One region of the Arthrobacter sp. PL16 genome, then DNA from elsewhere that is predicted to be linked to it. Evidence: predicted binding sites of a transcription regulator. Region 1 holds the regulator's gene; the other holds the start of a gene.
The links. Region 1 encodes HrcA, which represses chaperone genes, less so after heat shock. Its sites were predicted from a motif close to TTNGCACTCGNNNNNNNCGAGTGCNAA; they were not measured.
Positions count from the first base shown of each region.

Region 1 (7,419 bases):
CAGGGCCTGCACGAGCACGAGGCGGTGCAGCGGGGCCGGGTCCTGGCCCGCGGTCTCGATCATCAGCTCGATCGTTCCCGTACCCACGGCGGTGATGATCCCGCCGAGCCTGTAACCGGCGCCGTCGGAGACGTCGACCGGCTCTCCCACGGAGAGCCGGCGCACGGTCGCCGCGTGGCGTCCCTCGTCACCGCCGAGAACGAAGACACCGCCCGGACGCGCCACACGGACGTCCTCGCCCGACCCGAAGAACAGGGGACGCGTCATCGTCAGCGGTTCCCGAGTCGCTCCCGCAGCCGCGCGAAGACGCCGGACCCGCTGCTGGCCAGCTGGCCGTCCGTGTATTCCTCGCCGCGAAGCTCGGCGAGCTTGCGCAGGAGCTCCTCCTGCTGGTGATCGACGTTGCGCGGGGTCTCCACGTTCAGGTGGATGCGGAGGTCTCCCCTGCCCTGGTTGCGGAGGTGCGTGACACCGAGGCCCCGGAGCGTCAGGATCTCGCCGGACTGCGTCCCCGGCCTGATGGTCAGTTCCTGATCGCCGTCGTACGTATCGAGGCGCACGGAGGTGCCGAGTGCAGCGGCAGTCATCGGCACGCTCAGCGTGACGTGCAGGTCGTCGCCATCGCGCAGGAAGGTGGAGTCGGTGTTGACGCGGATCTCGATGTAGAGGTCACCCTGCGGCCCTCCTGCTATGCCGGCTTCGCCCTGGCCGCCCAACTGGATGCGGGTACCGGTACTGACACCGGCGGGGACCTTGATCGTGAGGGTGCGGCGCGCGCGGATTCGGCCCTCGCCACTGCACTCGTGGCAGGGGCTCGGGATCACGGTGCCGTAGCCCTGGCAGGTGCCACAGGGAGCGCTGGTCATGACCTGGCCGAGGATGGAGCGCACGGCACGCTGCACCTGGCCGGAGCCGCCGCAGATGTCACAGGTGCGCGGCGACGTGCCGGGCTGGCAGCAGGACCCGTCACATGTGGGACACACTTCGGCGGTGTCGACCTCGATCTTCTTGTTGGTGCCGAAAACGGCGTCCTTGAGATCGATCCGGACGTTGATGAGCGCGTCCTGGCCGCGGCGCGTCCGGGATGGGGCACCGCCCTGCTGGCCGCTGCCGCCGAAGAACGTCTCGAAGATGTCCTGGAAGGCGAAGCCCGAGCCCGAGTAGCCGGAACCGTATCCCGTGTCCGTCCCGTTCTCGTTGCCCGTGGTGTCGTAGACCCGGCGCTTCTGCGGGTCGGACAACACCTCGTAGGCGCGCGTGACGAGCTTGAACTCCTCGGCTGCGTCGTCTCCGGAGTTCACGTCCGGGTGGAGCTTGCGGGCGAGCTTGCGGTACGCCTTCTTGATTTCCTCCCCGGTCGCGCCCTGCGCCACACCGAGGACCTCATAGTGATTACTCACTCCTGCACATCACTTCCTGTTGGAAACTTCTGTCGTCTGCTCGCCGGCGAAACCGGCGGAGATGCGGGGACGCCGCTACTCCTCGAGGATCCTCGAGAGATAGCGGGCGACGGCGCGCACGGCGGCCATCGTCGTCGGGTAGTCCATCCGGGTGGGACCGAGGATGCCGAGCTTCGCACCGGCGTCCGGTCCGTAACCCGTCGCCACCACGGAAGCCCCGGACAGGCCACCGTAGGGATTCTCGCTTCCGATCCTGACCGAGATACCACGGGCGTCGTACTCCATCTCGGAGAGGAGCCGAAGCATGACGACCTGCTCCTCCAGTGCCTCGAGGATCGGGCCGATACTGAGCGGAAAATCGCCGGTGGACCGCGCGAGGTTGGCTGTTCCCGCCAACAGGATACGGTCCTCGCGGCCCAGGCCGGCAAGCTGCTCCAGCGCCTTGACGATCGTACCCCCGTGGGCCCTGAGGGCGGGGGGAAGCTGGGACAGTGCAACGCCGAGCTCGCCGGGGAGCGCAGAGAGCTTCACCCCGGACACGGCGGAGAGTATCCGCTGCTTGATCTCCGCGAGGTCGCCCTCCTGGATGTCGGGATGCGTGCGCACGATGCGCTGCTGCACGGTGCCGTTCGTGGCGATCAGCACGATCAGGATCTGCTGCGGTGCCAACAGGACGAACTCGATATGCCGGACCGAGGCACCCCCCGAGCGGGGGAACTGGACGACCGCGACCTGATTGGTTAGCTGCGCGAGCAGCCGAACGGTCCTGTCCATGACGTCATCGACGTCCTCCGCCCCCTCGAGCAGGGTCTGGATGGCCTTCTTCTCCGGCGCCGAGAGAGGCTTCACCTCGGAGATGCGGTCAACGAACAACCGGTAGCCCTTGTCCGTGGGGATGCGGCCTGAGCTCGTATGCGGAGCGGCGATCAGGCCCTCCTCCTCGAGGACGGCCATGTCATTGCGGATCGTTGCCGAGGAGACCCCGAGGTGGTGACGGTCGACAAGGGCCTTGGAGCCGACGGGCTCCCGGGAATGGACGTAGTCCTCGACGATGGCCCGGAGTACCTCCAGGCGTCGCGGTTCACTCACTCCTCAAGTCACCTCCGGGTTTGTTCCTACCTCACGATCAGGCTGTCCGGGTGGTTCCGAGCAGTTAGCACTCGACACACCCAAGTGCCAAGTCTAGTACGTCCCCACCGATTGTTAGTATTGGCAACCCGGGCCGCGGCAGACCGTCGGAGCCCCTGTTGGAAGGACGCGCTCGGGATGGACTACGGGTGGGGAGCACAGGACATCTCGGCTCCGAAGCGGGTGGACCTGCCCGATGTGCCTGTCGAGAAGGACATGGTCCTCGAGGATGTCCAGAGTGGCTTCGTCGGCGCGGTCGTTCGGGTCGAGAAGTCCGGGGGCCTGCACGTCATGGTGCTCGAGGACCGGAGGGGCAAGCAACGCAGCTTCCGGCTCGGCTACGGCTTCCTCCTCGACGGCAGGCCCATCCACGTCGTCGCCCCCGTCCTGGTGCCCGTTGCCGTCCCGACGCGAACGGCGTCCGGCAGCGTCCGGGTGGAAGGAGCCCGCGCGAGGACCGCCCGGGCGAGCAGGATCTGGGTCGAGGGCCAGCACGACGCCGAACTCGTGGAGAAGGTGTGGGGTGACGACCTACGGCTCGAGGGGATCGTCGTCGAACCGCTGCACGGCGTCGACGACCTCGAAGGGGCCGTCCGCGCCTTCGCACCCGGCCCCACGAGGAGGCTCGGGATCCTCGTCGACCACCTGCTGCCCGGGACCAAGGAGACGCGCATCGCGCAGAAGGCCATGACCGTGCCGGGTGCGCGGAATCATGTCCTCATCGTCGGACATCCCTACGTGGACGTGTGGCAAGCAGTGAAGCCGGGCGCCCTCGGCCTCGACGCCTGGCCCGTCGTGCCGCGCAACCAGGATTGGAAGACGGGCATCCTGGCCGGGCTCGGCTGGCCCCACCACAACCAGGCCGCCGTCGCGCACGGGTGGAAGCGCATCCTCTCGAGCGTGAGCACCTACTCGGATCTCGAGCCGTCCCTGCTCGGTCGCGTCGAAGAGGTCATCGATTTCCTGACTGCTCCGCCTGGCGCAGCCTGAGGCTTTGCAGTCGAGCCACCACGTATCCTTGAAGCACAGTCACGGCGGAGGAGTTCCGCCAGCCAGCAAAGGAATACCGTTGTCCAATACCGCCGACCACCAGCACCACGGACGGGGCGAGTCCCGACCCGCGTTCGAGGGCACGCCGGCCAACGCCCTCCCCCTCACGGCGTCCGAGGATCGCCAGTTCGCCACCCTGGCGCACTTCGGCGGGATCCTGGGCTTCATCCCGTCCCTGCTGATCTTCCTCATCTTCAAGGACCGCGGCCCGTTCACGGCGCAGGAGTCGAAGGAAGCGCTGAACTTCACGCTCCCGCCGACGATCCTCGCCCTCGTAGCCTGGTTGCTCTCACTCGTACCGGAGATCGGCGGCATCTTCGCCGTTCTCAATGCGCTGATCTGGGTCACGATCACGATCCTCTCGGTGAACGCAGGGATCCAGGTAAACCGCGGGCGGCCCTACCGCTACGCCCTGAACCTGCGCCTGATCCGCTAGGCCGCGTCAGGCCGTCGACCGGCCGGCCTGATATCGGCGGTGGCAAAGCGCTCTCCTATCCCTGCGACAGGTCCTGTCCGTCAGGCACGCGTGCGGGATCCTGTCCGTCAGTCGGGCAGGAGCCGGCGCACGACGGCGTCGGCCAACAGGCGGCCCGTGAAGGTCAGGATCACGCGGCCCGCGAAAGCGGCAGCAGGCTCTACGAGGCCATCGGCGATGAGCCCGGCAACGGCCTTCCTGCCCGACGGCGTCAGCGTGTCGGTGCCCAAACCCTCCCGCAGACGGACTCGAAGCATGACGTCCTCGACGTAGCGATCGCCGGCGGACAGGACCTCCCGCCCCGCGGCAGGTGATCTGCCGTCGCCCAGAGCGTCGGCGTAGGCGCGTGGGTGCTTGACGTTCCACCAGCGGGTACCACCCACATGGGAGTGCGCCCCCGGGCCGGCACCCCACCAGTCACTGCCACGCCAGTAAGCGAGGTTGTGACGGCACTCGTCGTCGGGCGTCCTCGCCCAGTTGCTCACCTCGTACCAGTGCAGGCCTCCGGCCGTGAGCATCTCCTCGGCGAGGGCGTACTTGTCCGCGTGGTCGTCGTCGTCGATGGGCGGGACCTGTCCACGGCGGATGCGCGAGGCAAGCCGCGTCCCCTCCTCGATGATCAGGGCATACGCGGAGATGTGGTCGGGACCGTAGGACAGTGCCGTGGACAGCGACGTCCGCCAGTCCTCGAGCGACTCACCAGGGGTGCCATAGATGAGGTCGAGGCTCACCCTCAGCCCTGCCTCCCGGGCCCATTGCACCGCCTGCGGCACGCGTTCGGGCGCGTGCGTCCGGTCGAGCACGGCCAACACATGCGGCACTGTCGACTGCATACCGAAGGAGACGCGGGTGAAGCCGGCGTCGCGCAGGACCTTGAGCGAGTCCGGTGTGACGGAGTCAGGATTTGCTTCCGTCGTCACCTCTGCGTCCGGCGCGAGCCCCCAGCGGTTCCGGGCGGACCGGAGGATCGCTGCGAGATCCTCGGCCGGAAGGAGGGTCGGCGTGCCACCGCCGAAGAAGACCGTGGACAGCGGCCGGGCGGGGACGCCCGATGCCTCGAGTGCGCGTTCACCGAGCTCCAGCTCGGCAAGCACCGAGCCGGCATAGGCGTCCTGTGATGCGCCGCCACCCAACTCCGTAGCCGTATAGGTGTTGAAATCGCAGTAACCGCAGCGGACTGCGCAGAACGGGATGTGGACGTAGAGACCGAAGTCCCGCGCTGCGGCGCCGCGTGCGGACTCCGGCGGCAGCACCCCGTCCTCGGGTGCTGGCAGGCCGAGCGGGAGGGCGCTAGGCACGACCCGCCTCCTTGGAACTGTTCGGCGTCACTTCTTGGATTTGTCCTTCGACTCGTCCGACGACAGAGCCGCGATGAAGGCTTCCTGGGGCACTTCCACGCGTCCGACCATCTTCATGCGCTTCTTGCCCTCCTTCTGCTTCTCGAGCAGCTTGCGCTTACGCGTGATGTCGCCGCCGTAGCACTTGGCGAGGACGTCCTTGCGGATCGCCCGAATGCTCTCGCGGGCGATGATGCGCGCCCCGATGGCGGCCTGGATCGGCACCTCGAACTGCTGGCGCGGAATCAGCTCACGGAGCTTGCCCGTCATCATGACGCCATAGGCGTAGGCCTTGTCACGGTGGGTGATGGCGCTGAAAGCGTCCACCTGCTCGCCCTGCAGCAGGATGTCCACCTTCACGAGATCGGCGACCTGGTCACCGTCCGCCTTCCAGTCGAGCGACCCGTATCCGCGGGTCTTCGACTTCAACAGATCGAAGAAATCGAAGACGATCTCCGCGAGCGGGAGCCGGTACCTGATTTCGACCCGCTCCTCGGACAGGTAATCCATGCCCCCGAGGACGCCCCGGCGCTGCTGGCACAGCTCCATGATGGCGCCGATGAACTCCGACGGCGCGAGGATCGTCGCGGACACCATGGGTTCGCGTACCTCGGCGATCTTGCCGACGGGGTATTCGCTGGGATTGGTGACCTTCAGGGCGCGCTTGTCCTCGAGGGTCACCTCGTACTCCACGTTCGGTGCCGTTGAGATGAGGTCGAGGTTGTACTCGCGCTCCAGCCGCTCGCGGGTGATCTCGAGGTGCAGCAGGCCGAGGAAGCCGACACGGAAGCCGAATCCCAGCGCCGCCGACGTCTCGGGCTCGTACACGAGGGCGGCGTCGTTCAGGGTGAACTTGTCCAGGGCGTCACGCAGCACCGGGTAGTCGGTGCCGTCGAGCGGATAGAGACCCGAGAAGACCATGGGTTTCGGATCCTGGTACCCGCCCAGGGAGGTGGCAGCCGGCTTGGCCAGGTTCGTGACGGTGTCACCGACCTTGGACTGGCGGACGTCCTTCACACCCGTGATGAGGTAACCGACCTCGCCTACCCCAAGGCCCTTGGACGGCTTCGGCTCGGGCGAACTGACGCCGATCTCGAGCAGTTCGTGGCTCGCCCGGGTGGACATCATCTGGATGCGCTCTCGCGGGCTGAGCTTGCCGTCGACGACCCGCACGTAGGTGACGACGCCGCGGTACGTGTCGTACACGGAGTCGAAGATCATGGCACGGGCAGGAGCATTCGGGTCACCGGTCGGCGCGGGAAGATCGCGCACGATCTTGTCCATGAGGGCCTCGACGCCGACTCCTGTCTTGCCGGACACCATGAGGACGTCCTCGGGCTCGCCGCCGATGAGGCTCGCCAGTTCTGCCGCGTATTTCTCGGGCTGGGCAGCAGGGAGGTCGATCTTGTTGAGTACCGGGATGATGGCGAGGTTGTTCTCCATCGCCAGGTACAGGTTGGCCAGTGTCTGCGCCTCGATACCCTGCGCCGCATCCACCAGCAGGACCGCGCCCTCGCAGGCGGCGAGGGACCGCGAGACCTCGTAAGTGAAGTCCACATGGCCCGGCGTGTCGATCATGTTGAGGGCGTAGGCGGTGCCGTCGACCTCCCAGGGAAGGCGAACGGCCTGCGACTTGATGGTGATGCCGCGCTCCCGCTCGATGTCCATCCGGTCGAGGTACTGCGCCTTCATGTCCCGCTGCTCGACGGCCCCCGTGAGCTGGAGCATCCGGTCGGCCAGGGTGGACTTCCCGTGATCGATGTGGGCGATGATGCAGAAATTCCTGATGATCGCCGGATCGGTGGCGGCAGGCACCGGCGCGGTGCGGGCCATGGGTGACACGTGCGTTCCTCACTTTTACGGGACAGGGTCCGGCATGCTGCAACCAACCGGGCCGCCCTAGTGGACAACCGGCGCTGGTCCGCGCCGTTTCGCTTCCCTTAGTCTCCCACGACGCCGGACAGCCCCGGCAATCGGGCGGGATCACCGACCTGACGATCTCGGGCACGCCCGACCCGAACATGGCGTG
Region 1 covers NZ_JAXCIC010000001.1:688,415-695,833, reverse strand. Annotated here, with positions in the region: gene RCH21_RS03195 (16S rRNA (uracil(1498)-N(3))-methyltransferase) at 1-267, opposite strand, end outside; gene dnaJ (molecular chaperone DnaJ) at 270-1,400, opposite strand; gene hrcA (heat-inducible transcriptional repressor HrcA) at 1,476-2,489, opposite strand; gene RCH21_RS03180 (DUF3097 family protein) at 2,667-3,518, shown strand; gene RCH21_RS03175 (DUF4870 domain-containing protein) at 3,598-4,014, shown strand; gene hemW (radical SAM family heme chaperone HemW) at 4,122-5,351, opposite strand; gene lepA (translation elongation factor 4) at 5,379-7,232, opposite strand.

Region 2 (7,419 bases), on a different contig from region 1:
CTGCAGGTGCAGTTCGATGAGGTCGACCAGGACGGCCTGCATGTTGTCCGTGAGGGTGGGTGAAGCCTTCATGAATCCTCCAGTGCTAGAGAAATTTCCTTCACCCGGCAGGGCGCGAACGCGCCGTTCAACGCCGGGTGGACTCCTTTCACCCTAGCCTTGGGCGTTGGCCAAATCCAACCGATCTGCATACGCTAAGGGAACTTACGGTTTTGCCGTGCCGGATGTCCCGAAAGGGAGTATGGGCGGTGCCGACATCCCTACGAAGGAGGAACCGTCTTGGCTTCAGTGCAGGAATCTATCGACGTAGCAGTACCGGTCAGCACGGCCTACAACCAGTGGACCCAGTTCGAGAGCTTCCCCCAGTTCATGGGCGGCGTGGACTCGATCACGCAGACCTCGGACACCCACACCCACTGGGTGACGAGCATCGGCGGCGTGAAGCGCGAGTTCGACGCCGAGATCACCGAGCAGCACCCCGATGAGCGTGTCGCCTGGAAGAGCACGGATGGCGAATCGCATGCCGGAGTAGTCACGTTCCACCGCCTCGACGAGAACACCACGCGCCTCATGGTGCAGATCGACTGGCACCCGGAGACCTTCATCGAGAAGGTCGGTGCCGTCGTCAATGCCGACACCACTCAGGTGAAGGGAGACCTCAAGAGGTTCAAGGCGTTCATCGAGAAGAGCGGCGGAGAGACCGGCGCCTGGCGCGGGAATGTCGACGCGCCGCCGACCGGCGGTTCGGACGCCACTCCGGCGAACAGCACCCTGCCGGACACGTCCACGAACGATCCGGACTCGGGCGGGCCGCGCGTCGGCTGACACAGGGGAAGCAGGCAGGCGGATCCCGTCGGGGCTTCGCCTGCGATCCCTTGACTAGGGGATGTCGCCGACTTCGATCGAGGCGAGGGCGTCGGTGGCCTGCTGGGACAGCTCCTCGGAGATGGGAGAGCTCTTCGCGGCTTCGGCGGCTTCCGCCTGGCCGTCGGCGCTGACCGCGTAGGTACCGAAGGCGCGGACGACGGCGGCCGTGGCCTCGTTCTCGTACCGTGCGCAGTACACGTGGTAGGACACCAGGACGAGCGGGTAGACGCGTGCGTCGTCAGTCGTGCGGTCGAGGTCCAGCGCTATGTCGTAGTCCTGGCGTCCTTCCACGCGCGTGGCGAGGTCGACAGCAGCCGCAGCCGCGTCCGAACTGACCGGAACGTAGGCCTCGCCGACTTTCAGGGCTACGCGGCCGAGGGGGTCGCCGACGGCGGAGTCGTCCGCATAGGTCACGGCACCCACCGTGCTCGCAACCGTACTGACCACGCCGGCGTTTCCCTTGGCGTTCTCGTTCTCCAGCTCCGCGGGCCAGGTGCCGTCTGCCTCCTCGGTCCAGACCTCGGGCACGACGGCATGCAGGTAGTCGGTGAAGTTCTCCGTTGTCCCGGAGTCGTCGGACCGGCTGACGGCCGAGATCGGCAGGGCCGGGAGATCGACGTCGTTCTGGGCCGCGATCACGGGATCGTTCCACGTGGTGATCTCGCCACGGAAGATGCGCGCGACCGTTGCGGCATCGAGCTTCAGTTCCGTGATGCCGGGCAGGTTGAAGGCGACGCTGATCGGGGAGACGTAGGCGGGGATGTTGAACGCGCCGCCCGGCCCGCACGCGTCCGTCGACTCGGCGAGCTCCTCATCGCTGAGGTAGGCATCCGAGCCGGCGAACCCGACGGCGCCCGCGAGCAGGGCACCGCGTCCGGCTCCCGAGCCGTCGGGGGAGTACTGCACCTGTGCCCGCGGGTACAGGGTCGCGAAGCCGGAGCGCCAGGCATCCATGGCCGGTCCCTGCGCGGAGGACCCGGCGGCGGTGACGGCACCCTGCAGGCTCGTGTCCCCACGCTGCGCTGCTGCTTCCTGCTCATCGCCCAACGGATAGTCGGAGCCGCACGCGGTCAGCACGACGACGGCGAGGGACAGGGACAGGGTGGCTCGGATTCTCACCGGAGCAACGTTACAGGTGGCTAATCGGTGAACCCAAGGTGAACAGCGGGTGGACGGGCCGCTCGGGTGAGGGTCGGGTCAGCCCCGACGAAGGCGGTACCCATCCGCCCGGTGTACGAGCCGTCGGCCGGCACCGTCCCTCAGCTGGATCCACACCACAGAGGCGTCGTCGGTCCTCATGTCCAGGACGCCGTGGAGCTGGGTCCCGGCCGGATGCTGGAGGGTGACGTGCTCGCCGCACAGGAAGCCGGACCAGTCCTGGACATCGGGATCGTCGGAGGGGGAGGTGTCCACGGTGGGCCTTTCGAGAGGTTCAGGAGACTCCCACGCTAGCCAGGGCCCCTGAACACCGGATGAACGCGCGCTGAAGGTTGCCACACGCGCTCATCGGTCCGGGTCAGAGCGTGCGCCATTCCCCGCTGGTGAGGTGGGAGCCGGCCTGTGGACCCATGAGCAGCATGCCGCCGTCCACCACGAAGGAGGCGCCGTTGACGTAGCTGGAGGCGCCGGAGGCGAGGAAGACGACGACGTCGGCGATCTCCTCCGGCGCACCGGGCCGGCCCAGGGGGATACCCGGGCGGTCCATGGTGTGGGGATCCTGTTCCTCGGAATCGTTCATCGGGGTATTAATCTCACCGGGCAGGACAGCGTTGGCGGTGATGCCGCGGTCGGCGAGTTCCAGTGCGATGGTCCTGATGAGACCGCCGAGCCCGTGCTTGGAGGCGTCGTAGGCGGCCGATCCCACGCGCGGCTGCTCCTGGTGCACGCTGGTGACCGCGATGATGCGCCCGCCCCTGCCGCCGTCGATCATGTGCCGCGCCGCACGCTGGAGGCAGACGAAGGCCCCGTCCAGGTTGGCGCCCATGGTGCCTCGCCAGGTATCCCAGTCCGTCTCCATGAACATGGTGCCGCCGTTGACGCCGGCATTGTTCACGAAGACGTCGAGGCCGCCGAGCTCCTTCGCCAGTTGGTCGACGACGTCACCGCAGGCAGGGGCATCGGTGGTGTCGAGCTGTGCGACGGCGGCCTTGACACCCTTCTCCCGGACGAGGCGCGCGGTTTCCTCGGCGCCCTCCTGATCCGAATGCCAGGTGATGCCGACGTCGCATCCCGCAGCTGCGAGGGCTATGGCGGTGGCCCGGCCGATGCCGGAGTCGGAGCCGGTGACGATTGCTTTGCTCGGTGTGAAGTCCATACGGCCATCCTTCGTGCCGGGGGCAGTACCGGGCAAGGGAAATCTGGACTACGAAACCGGGCCGGTCGTAACGGGTGCTGTGGCGTTAAATGAAGTACCCCCGGGCGCGGGCCCGGGGGTACTTCAGGGAAGGATCACGCCTCCACGGCGCCCTGTCCTTCGGAGCCGGACTGGACCGCCGTCGACTCGACCGGAGTGGAGGACTCCCCGCTCACGATCTCGATCTTGCGGGGCTTTGCACGCTGGCTGACGGGGATGGTCACACTGAGCACCCCGTTCTCGTAGCGGGCCGCGATTCCCTCGGTGTCGACACCCTGACCGAGGTTCAGCTGCCGCAGAAACGAGCCGCTCTCGCGCTCGCGGGTCAGCCATTTGACTCCCTCGGCGCCGCGCAGGGTGCGTTCCGCGCGGATCGTCAGGAGCTGACCATCGACATCGATGTCGACCGACCCGGGATCGATACCCGGAAGGTCGGCGGAGAGGATGTAGTGGTCCTTGTCGCGGTACAGGTCCATCGGCATGACACGGAGCCCGGGACGGTTCTCCAGCAGGGCGCCGGCAACGCGGTCGAGCTCGCGGAACGGATCAAACTTCATGGCCACTGGAAACAACTCCTTCGCATGTGCCACCGGCAGGTGGTGTATTGATCAGGTTGAGCGTCCTTCGCTCAACTACGAAAAATGTTAGCACTCGACCTCGTTGAGTGCTAACCCCTTTCTGTTCGCCCAGAACGAACATTCCTGACATGGAAAAGGCCCGTATCGACTTACCGATACAGGCCTTTCCTTCGCTGTCACCAGCCGATCCTCGTGCCTGCGCGGGGCCTCGATCCCCGGGCCTTCCGCGTGTGAAGCGGGTGCTCTACCAGACTGAGCTACACAGGCAATTGGTTCTCACATAGCTTAGGGCATCCCGGCGGCGCGCCAAATTCCCCTGGCCCGTCAAAGGTGGGATCACCGTCGCTGGTCTTCACTCCGCAGCCTCAGTAGCCTGAAGGAAAGCCGCCTGAGTATCTTGCAGCCACTCCGCTCATGCCGGCACGACGACGAAGGGAACGCATCATGGACGACCAGGAAATCCTGCAGCGCATCCAGGCACTCGTGCAGGAAGAACACGAGCTCCGCGACCAGCCCCAGGACGCCGGCGACGGCGAGGCCCACCAGGAGCACGCCGCGCGACTCAGGAAGGTCCAGGAAGACCTCGACCAGAGCTGGGACCTCCTCCGCCAGCGTCGCGCGAAGGCCGACGCGGGTGAGAACCCCGCCGACGCCGATGCACGGCCGATCAGCCAGGTTGAGGGGTACCGCCAGTAATGACGCTGCCGCTGGTGCTGTTCGATGTCAACGAGACCCTCTCGGACATGGGCCGCATGACCCAGCACTTCGAGGAGATCGGGGCTCCTCCGCAGCTCGCCGGGCTGTGGTTCGCCTCCGTGCTCCGGGATGGTTTCGCGCTGACCGCGGCCGGGCAGAACCCCTCCTTCCGTGATATCGCCGCGGGTGCATTGAGGGTGGTCCTGGCCGACCAGGTGCTGAACAGGGACGGCGATGCGGCCGCGGAGCACGTGCTCACGGCGCTGCAGAACCTCCCGGCACACCCCGACGTGCACGACGGCGTCCATGACCTGTCCGGTGCTGGTTTCGACATCGCTGCGCTGACCAACGGTGCAGCGACGACGGCAGTGGGCCTCCTCGAGCGCACCGGTCTCCGCAGTTCCTTCACCGCGGTCCTCTCGGTGGAGGATGCCCCGCGATGGAAGCCCTCCCCGGAGGCGTACGCCTATGCCCTGTCCGCACTGGGCCGGGAAGCGGGCGATGTCGTGCTCGTCGCCGTCCACCCGTGGGACATCGACGGGGCCGCACGGGCCGGGCTCCGTACGGCCTGGCTGAACCGGAGCGGTGTGCCCTACCCTCCCGTCATGATGCGCCCCGATCACGAGGTGTCGACGATCGCCGGCCTGCCGGGCGTCCTGTTGGGGGAGAGCGCAGCTCGTCAGCTCCCTGATCCAGGTCCCGGGGAGACGGACCGAGGCCCTGCACGCTAGGCTGGGAGTTCTGGTGAGCCGGGAAGTCTGGTCGGCGCTCCCATGAGCGTGCCCGATAGAAGGACCCCGATGAACACCCAGCCATCATCCCCGCAGCCCCCGTCACCGCCCGGCAGCCACGTCTTCTCCCGCAGCAGCTATCCCGAGCACCTGCGCATCACGACCATCCTGCGCAAGGAGACGGTGGGTGGGGCACTCCTGCTCCTGGCCACGGTCCTCGCCCTGATCCTCGCGAACTCGCCGGCCGCTGACACCTACTTCGCCCTGCGGGACTTCCGGTTCGGCTACGAACCCTGGCATCTGGAACTCAGTGTCGGTGCCTGGGCCGCGGACGGACTGCTCGCCATCTTCTTCTTCCTGGCAGGGCTCGAACTCAAGCGCGAGTTCGTCGCGGGGGACCTCCGGAAGTTCGACCGCGCCGTCGTCCCCGTCGCCGCGGCCATCGGCGGTGTGATCGTGCCCGCGCTGGTCTACGTCGCCATCACCGCGACCGCCGGACCGGAAGCGCTGCGTGGCTGGGCCATCCCGACCGCGACCGACATCGCCTTCGCCGTCGCGGTCCTCGCGGTCGTCGGTTCCTCGCTGCCGAGCGCGCTGCGGATCTTCCTCCTCACGCTCGCCGTCGTCGACGACCTCCTGGCCATCAGCATCATCGCCTTCTTCTACTCGGAAGACATCCAGGCTCCTCCATTGCTCATCGCGATCATCCCGCTGGCCCTCTACGCCTTCCTCGCACAGCGCTTCCCCACCTTCTTCCAGCGCCGCGCCTGGGCCCCCTGGGTGATCCTGCTGCCCATCGGCTTCGTGGTGTGGGCGCTCGTCCACGAGTCAGGGGTCCACGCCACAGTGGCCGGCGTGCTCCTCGGCTTCGCCATCCCGGTGCTGCCGAAGGGCACGAAGGCGGGCGGGGGCGACGTCGACGTCCGGCGCATCGACGTCGAGGACGAGGACGGGCCCACGCAGGCGCACGACGTCACGCCCGACGGACTGGCGGACACGCTCGAGCACCGCATCCGCCCCCTATCCGCCGGTTTCGCCGTGCCGGTCTTCGCGTTCTTCTCCGCGGGGGTGGCCATCGGCGGTCTCGAGGGGCTGATCAGTGCAGTCACCGATCCCATCGCCGTCGGGATCATGGTGGCGCTCGTCATCGGCAAGCCTGTCGGGATCCTGCTGGCTACCGCGGTGGTCACGAAGACCACGAAGGCGAGCCTCGATCCTGATATCGCCTGGGTGGACATCGTCGGTGTCGCGATCCTGGCAGGCGTGGGTTTCACGGTCTCGCTGCTCATCAGCGAGCTTGGCTTCGGGCAGGGGACGCCCGAGGACGATCACGCCAAGGTGGCCATCCTGGCCGGCTCCCTCATCGCCGCGCTAGCCGCGGCGGTACTCCTGCGGCGACGGAACGCGCGGTACCGCGAGATCGAGGAGCAGGAGAAGGTCGACGCCGACGCCGACGGCATCCCGGACGTGTTCGAGGGCCGCTAGCCGCCGAGGGGCGAAGTCAGACCTTCCGCCAGAGCCAGGACAGGGTCAGGGCGCCCGCGCTTCGGCGGAAGCCGCTTTGCCCGGTGACGACTTCCAGGGCCGCCCAGACGGCGAGGCATACGGAACTCGCGAGGCGCAGGCGCTCGCGGTTCTTCTCCTCGAGCGCCAGGAACGACGCCGCGCCCAGCAGTGCCCAGCCCAGGATCGGTGCGTTCGGCTTCTGCGCCACCGTCTGGCGGCCGAGGTCGTCCGTGAAGAAGCCCATCATGCTCCCTTCTGCTTCGAGGTGGCGGCGGCCTTCTTGGCCCCGGCCTTCTTCTCGCGGTTCTTCTCGACGCTGCGGCGAAGGGCCTCCATGAGGTCGAGCACGTTGTCGCCGTTGTCCTCGTCCTTGTCCACACCGAAGGTTTCTTCGGTATCGAGGGTGTCGCCCTTCTCGATCTTCGCGTCGATCAGGGTGCGCAGCTGGACCTGGTAGTCGTCGGTGAAGTTTTCCGGGTCGAAGTCGGTCGAGAAGGATTCGACGAGCGCAGCCGACATCTGCTTCTCCTTCGCCGAGATCCGCACCTTCTCCTCGAGAGCGGGGAATGCGGCCTCCCGCACCTCGTCATCCCACAGCAGCGTCTGCAGCATGAGCACGTCCCCGCGAACCCGCAGCGCGGCCAGGCGGCTCTTCTGCCGCAGGGAGAACTGCACGATCGCCGTGCGG
Region 2 covers NZ_JAXCIC010000003.1:232,242-239,660, reverse strand. Annotated here, with positions in the region: gene RCH21_RS08355 (Dps family protein) at 1-72, opposite strand, end outside; gene RCH21_RS08350 (SRPBCC family protein) at 289-825, shown strand; gene pstS (phosphate ABC transporter substrate-binding protein PstS) at 880-1,986, opposite strand; gene RCH21_RS08340 (hypothetical protein) at 2,065-2,280, opposite strand; gene RCH21_RS08335 (SDR family oxidoreductase) at 2,384-3,181, opposite strand; gene RCH21_RS08330 (Hsp20/alpha crystallin family protein) at 3,316-3,777, opposite strand; tRNA gene RCH21_RS08325 (tRNA-Val) at 3,992-4,065, opposite strand; gene RCH21_RS08320 (DUF2630 family protein) at 4,243-4,494, shown strand; gene RCH21_RS08315 (haloacid dehalogenase type II) at 4,494-5,225, shown strand; gene nhaA (Na+/H+ antiporter NhaA) at 5,295-6,710, shown strand; gene RCH21_RS08305 (hypothetical protein) at 6,727-6,978, opposite strand; gene ku (non-homologous end joining protein Ku) at 6,975-7,419, opposite strand, start outside.
Region 2: a site for HrcA is predicted at 3,865-3,891, ahead of RCH21_RS08330 (Hsp20/alpha crystallin family protein). Genes of this name have one in related genera too.